2 regions of the Lysinibacillus sp. GbtcB16 genome follow, and region 1 is predicted to be linked to the other one. Evidence: predicted binding sites of a transcription regulator. Region 1 holds the regulator's gene; the other holds the start of a gene.

Region 1 (3,203 bases):
TGGCTTATACAATTATCATTTTTCTAGTTGGTCTAGTCTTTGGCTCTTTTTATAATGTAGTTGGCTTACGTGTGCCGCGGAAGGAGTCTCTTGTATATCCCTCCTCCCATTGTACGAGCTGTCAGAGACAATTGACGGCTCTTGATTTAGTGCCAGTATTGTCTTATCTGTTTTTAAGAGGAACATGTCGAGGCTGTGGTTTTAAAATTTCTTGGTTATATCCAGCGATAGAATTGTTAACTGGGGGATTATTTGCCTTTGCTTATTTGGAGCTAAACTGGAGCTTAGAATTTATAGTAGCTTTATCGTTTATCTCATTGTTAGTCATTATAGTTGTTTCAGATTTTACCTATCTGTTAATTCCAGATAAGATTCTATTATTCTTTTTGCCTTTTTTGGTCATAGGACGTGTACTGTCACCTTTAACACCTTGGTGGGACAGCCTAGTGGGTGCACTCGTTGGTTTTGGCATATTATACAGTATTGCGGTTTTATCGAAAGGTGGAATGGGAGGGGGAGATATTAAATTCTTCTTTTTAATTGGTCTCGTTCTCGGCACTATTCATACGCTGTTGACTTTATTTTTTGCCGCTTTCATTGGTATGATAATCGGAATAGTTGTCTTATTAAAGCGTAAACAAGGAAGACAAACACCTATTCCCTTTGGTCCATCTATTGCATTAGCCGCTACGATTGTTTATTTCTACGGAGATTCGTTCATCAATTGGTATTTAGGTTATTGGTAAGTGTTTAATCTTCAATTCTGTGGAGGGGAATCAAGTGAAGCCGATTATTGGAATTACAGCTTTTGTAGAAGATGATTTATCAGCTCATTTAAATGCTGCTTACAGCAAAAGTGTTATTGAGGCGGGCGGTATCCCCCTTATTATTCCGTTAGGTGTGGAGGAAGATGCTGCTCAAATTTTAGCCCTTACAGATGGCTTATTGCTCTCTGGAGGCTATGATGTACATCCTTTCCTATTTGGAGCGGAGCCTTCACCAAAGCTAGGTAAAATTCATCCAGCTAGAGATGCCGTGGAATTAGCATTAATTGAGGCTGCATTTGTACGGAAAATGCCTATTTTCGGCATTTGTCGGGGTATCCAAATATTAAATGTTGCATTAGGTGGGACGTTATATCAGGACATTGATAGTGACCATTATAGTACGAAGCTAATCAAACATATGCAACAAGCTGGTAGGTCAGTAGCAACGCATTATGTACAAATTATTGCGGAGAATTTATTAGCGACTATTCTGGAACAAGAGAAAATTGCCGTCAATTCTTTTCATCATCAGTCAGTGAATGTACTAGCGGAGAATTTAAAAGTAGCGGCGAAATCAAGTGATGGCATTATTGAAGCAGTGGTGCACGAGGAATTACCATTCTGTTTGGCTGTGCAGTGGCACCCAGAGGAATTGGCTATAGCGGGAGATCAGCATGCACAAAAGTTATTTGCAGCGTTTGTTGAAGCAAGTTTGAAATTTAAAAAAGAGGCATAGAGAGGTCATTGTAAAAAGAATCCAATAGTTTGTGGATTCTTTTTTTGCGTAAAAAAGAGGATATATGCTCAGTGAAGGAACACAATCCTCAAACCCTCATTTAATTAATGTACACGGCGATAAAGACCAACAACTTGTCCCAAAATTGATACTTGATCGACGATAATCGGTTCCATTGAAGAATTTTCAGGCTGTAAGCGGAAATGGTTTTTTTCCTTAAAGAAGCGTTTTACAGTAGCTTCATCCTCAGCTGTCATGGCTACAACAATGTCTCCGTTAATGGCTGTTGACTTTTGCTTTACGATCACTAAGTCACCATCTAAAATTCCCGCTTCAATCATCGATTCACCCATAATTTCTAGCATGAATAACTGATCCTCACTCGTGCCATATGTATCTGGCAGTGGGAAATACTCTTCAATATTTTCGATAGCTGTAATAGGAGAACCTGCTGTCACCTTCCCTACAAGTGGTACATGGATGACATGTTGCTTTTGGATAGATTCCTCAGGCTCAAGAATTTCAATAGCACGTGGCTTTGTTGGATCTCGACGAATAAAACCCTTTTGTTCTAATCGAGCCAAATGACCATGAACAGTTGAACTTGAAGCAAGTCCAACAGCTTCCCCGATTTCACGGACTGATGGCGGATACCCTTTAGCTCGTACCTCGTCTTTAATGAACGCTAATATGTCCTCTTGTCTTTTCGATACTTTTTTCATGATTGCTCACCTCTTTTTTCTAATATCAATCTTCTTATTTGATAGTATAACAGAATGCGAACACGTATGCAAACATAGGTTCGAAAAGTGTTTGACAAAAACGTTTGTTCGCTTTATTATGAGAACATACATTCCGAACAAACATTCTAGAAATGAGGTTATAATGATGACATGGTTAAAGAAAAATACACATATCACTATATTATTAGGTGCTTGCTTACTCTTCGCAAGTTACCTTTACATCACTGATCCGGGGGATGTTAATTACGCTGAAATTCAAATCGAACATGGGGATAGCTTGTGGTCGTTAGCAGAACAATACCGTGGTAAAATGAGTAAAGAAGATTGGATTAAGCTTGTCAAATCAGAAAATGAGTTAGCAGACATTAAAATCGTGGCAGGTAAATCTCTAGTCATTCCAGTTTTGAGTGATCAAGCCAGTCCCATCAAAACTATTGAAATTGCGAGAAACGAACAATGAAAAATAATCAAATGACGGCTGTTGTCTATTGCCGAGTAAGTACTGAAAAAGAAACGCAAAGCTCCTCATTAGAGCGCCAACAAGAAGAATTAGTGCGCTATGCTAAAGAGCAAGGCTATGAAGTAAAGGGTGTTTTTAAAGATAAGCATAGCGGTTATGATGTTGAACGCGAAGGCTTACTGGAAATGCTTGATTTTATAAAAGAGAAGGAAATAAAAGCTCTTTTTGTACAAGATGAAACTCGTTTAGGTCGTGGAAATGCAAGAATGGCAGTATTGCATCTATTACAAAAATCAGCAACAGATGTTTATTCGATGCGTGATGCAGGACCAGTCCAGTTAAACGAAATGGATACGATGCTACTAGAGATTTTAGCAATTGTAGAAGAATATCAACGTAGAATCCATAATGCAAAAATTCGCAGAGGTATGCGTCGTGCTGTGGAAAATGGCTATCGCCCTGAAAATAATCTATCCAATCGTGGCAATCCACATGGT
Region 2 (3,203 bases), 1.4 Mb from region 1:
GTTTAATAGTAAGCTTAAAATGTACAAAAAACACACTATTAAAAGTAGATTTAATAATGTGCAACGTAATAAATGATTAGATCGTTCAGCCAACCATTTTTATTGGGCTGGTGCTAGAAGCCAGCCTTTAATTTTACTCAGTTCAATCAATTTAGACCCAAGTATAGCATAGCGCATATGGAGTTCCCCATATTTGGCAAGATGCTTTTTCTTTACTGACAGTTCCAATGCTTGGCTTACAGCAAGTAAGGAGGAAGCAATATTCATAGATAAAATGGCACTAATTTCACTATCATTAATGATGGATTTTCCACGTATATCCGTCATTTTCATTTTACTGTAGGCCATAGTTGCAGTGGGGGCAAGAACCCCATTTTCCTTTAATAATAATGTCAGCTGTTTATTTTCCTCTTTTAAACATTGAATGAATTCCAAAATCATAATCTTTAATTTTTTATCTCGGGTATGGTTAAAAAAGGCATGGCTTGAAGCAATATAGCTTTGATTGACACCGAGCTGCGACCAAAGCCTAAACATCTCCTTAAATTGTAATGATGCTAGTTTGTCATTTATCATCGTTATTGTGACACTTCCTAACTCCTAGTATTTATCTAAGATTAGGATGGAACAGTTTATGACATTCTATTCATCTTTTACAATAAAAGTTTAATACAAGTGGCATTTTAATAATAGGTGCCATACGGATACATATTTGGGGAAGGGTAATGGTATGGATATGGATATGGGTATGGGGTTGGGTATGGACATGGTTTCATGGATGGCTTCTTGTGCTTGCATGAAGAATTATCGGTTGCCGATTCCACTCGATTACAGCCTTTTGGTGGCCCAATATAAGTAGATGGAACAATCGGTGCAATGGTTTTCTTCCATTGTTCCTCATCTAAACAATAGGTATGCGCCATAATATTGGCAGGTGTAAATTTCAATATATCGGAGCCTAAAATTACCTCTGGTGTTGGAGCGTCAAAGATAGCAAGTAAATGGGTGTTATCTTCTGTGGCAATCTCATAATGCCACCAGCCTTGTGGGATATTGGCTACTTGCCCAGGCTTAATCGGGTAGTTTTGAAGTTTTTTTGTAAAGGGATTTAATAGGGAAACCGTTGCTGCACCAGAAATACAATAGACAAGCTCAGCTGCATTTTGGTGATAGTGTGGCTCAATGACATTGTCTTTACTTAAAAAAATATCCAGTAAAGATGTATTTTCTAATGTATTTAATTGTTCTACGCCAAGGATATTAATGTAATTTCGTGCATCTTTTTTAAAAAGCGTACTTTTGTTGACATCAAATTTGAACTCTGCAGAAGGCGATGTATAATCGACATTTGTGTTAATACTTACATCCTTTCTCACTAAAATTGTGATATTCATCATCATCACAGATTATGATTGAAATGTTTATAGACTTATACAAATGCCTAGCGTTCGTTTAGAACTCTTAGCAAGCTTGGACTAGAGGAATTGTATTAAATTACCACTCCTATTAAAGAACGTATGTGCGTATAATAAAATAGAACATATGTTTTGTTTTAGGGACGGCGTGGAAGTCTTAGCAAAGCAGACATGACTGTCAATGTTGAAATTTTCTCGCAAACGTCCCCCATAACTAAGCTGAAAGGGTGAGACAAGATGATGAAAGATCGAGGAGCTATGAAATGGACATCGATGATGCTTCCAGAGCATTTACTGCTTTTGAAAAAGTGGAAGCAAGAGGTACTGACAGAACCACCACGGGAACGTGCAGAATGGGAACTGGAGGAATTACAGCAAACCATCACACGTGCATTAATAGGCCGTAACTATATTATGTTAACTATTTGGGAAGAGGCTAATTTTGTGCAATATGGTGGCATTATTAAAGAGATGAATGAGATGGAACTATTGCTAGAAACGATTACAACAACGAAACATATTGCAATGAAGTATATTTATGCTGGCTATATTGAGGTGGATGGCAATAGTGGTATTTAATGCAAAATCGAGAGGGTGAATTTAGTGCCTAATAATGAAGGGTACGAATGACAGCGGATGACAAAGTCACTCATTTGAACATCGAAAATGAGTGACTGTCTCCTTAAAGGTGCAATTGCATCACTATTTGCTCACCAATTGGTCCCATTCGTCTTTCACCATTATCTTCAAAACCTACATTGAGATACAAATTCTGCGCAGCAATGTTTTTGTGATTTACCACTAACACTACTTCGTTAAATTCTTTAAATTCATGCTTGACAAAGTCAGCCAGTAAAAGCATTGCTTTTTTTGCATAACCCTTACCTTGCTGTTTATGATCCATAGATAAAGCGGTAAGTAACATCGCCTGTGGATTGCTAGAATATTCCTGTACTCTTTCAGTTGTATGAAGTACGAAAAAACCAACAGGTATTTTATTACTTAAAATCACAATAGGGTACTGTCCCACTTTTTCGATAGTAATCTCTTTTGGTAAGGCAGTAAATTGGTGCTGTTCTACGGGCAGTTCAAACTCATTTAACTGGTCTGCATAGTCTTCTGAAAAATGTACTAATTCAATGTTAATTGTGTCTTGCATAAACAAGCCTCCTTTTTTATTATTGTATATGCAGAACAAACGTTCGTCAAGAAGGCTTGTTTAATAATCAGGCAAGCTGGCGTTCTTTTGCTTTATAAATTACCAAAAAATAAAATAAAAGAAATACTCACAATTAGAATCAGTGTTAAAGCCATTGTCACAATACCCCTCAGCAAGGTCGCTAAATTCCTGACATCTTTCATTCCGACAACACATAGGTAGAAGCATACGATTGACAATAGCAATGTTAGTGTCAATGGGTGAAGGTGGACATAGGTGACAAAAAAGTCTTTTAAGGAACCGGACAGAAAAAATAATAGGATGCAACCTAAAGATAAAATAAAGGACCAAAAATTTAAATTAATGCCCATTTGTTTTCCTCCTCTCTACTAAAACGATAGTTCTAGAAATTCTATAATAGAGTAAAAGGATGCAAAAAGAGGCCACTTGGATGAAAGTGACCCCTAGAACCAATAAAGGAGTGTCATGTAAAGTAGAAAGAACTTTACAATACTATTATTATGTTAAGTTATCATTTGGAGATAGTTATCTATCTTCTATGGTGTAAGAAATATATTTTATTATCTCATAACAGGTTAGAATTGGGGAAGGGGGAATAAAAATAAACA

The links. Region 1 encodes LexA, which represses DNA repair genes until DNA is damaged. Its sites were predicted from a motif close to CGAACATATGTTCG; they were not measured.
Region 2: KVT27_RS10550 (YolD-like family protein) is a predicted target of LexA. The motif match lies at 1,511-1,524, and genes of this name have one in related genera.

What each region holds. Positions count from the first base shown of each region.
Region 1 is NZ_JAGXJV010000001.1:610,063-613,265, forward strand. Features, by position in the region: gene KVT27_RS02965 (prepilin peptidase) at 1-746, shown strand, start outside; gene KVT27_RS02970 (gamma-glutamyl-gamma-aminobutyrate hydrolase family protein) at 781-1,503, shown strand; gene lexA (transcriptional repressor LexA) at 1,608-2,225, opposite strand; gene yneA (cell division suppressor protein YneA) at 2,392-2,706, shown strand; gene KVT27_RS02985 (YneB family resolvase-like protein) at 2,703-3,203, shown strand, end outside.
Region 2 is NZ_JAGXJV010000001.1:2,059,209-2,062,411, reverse strand. Features, by position in the region: gene KVT27_RS10560 (DUF3231 family protein) at 100-576, opposite strand; gene KVT27_RS10555 (cupin domain-containing protein) at 684-1,400, opposite strand; gene KVT27_RS10550 (YolD-like family protein) at 1,653-1,994, shown strand; gene KVT27_RS10545 (GNAT family N-acetyltransferase) at 2,098-2,574, opposite strand; gene KVT27_RS10540 (hypothetical protein) at 2,667-2,945, opposite strand.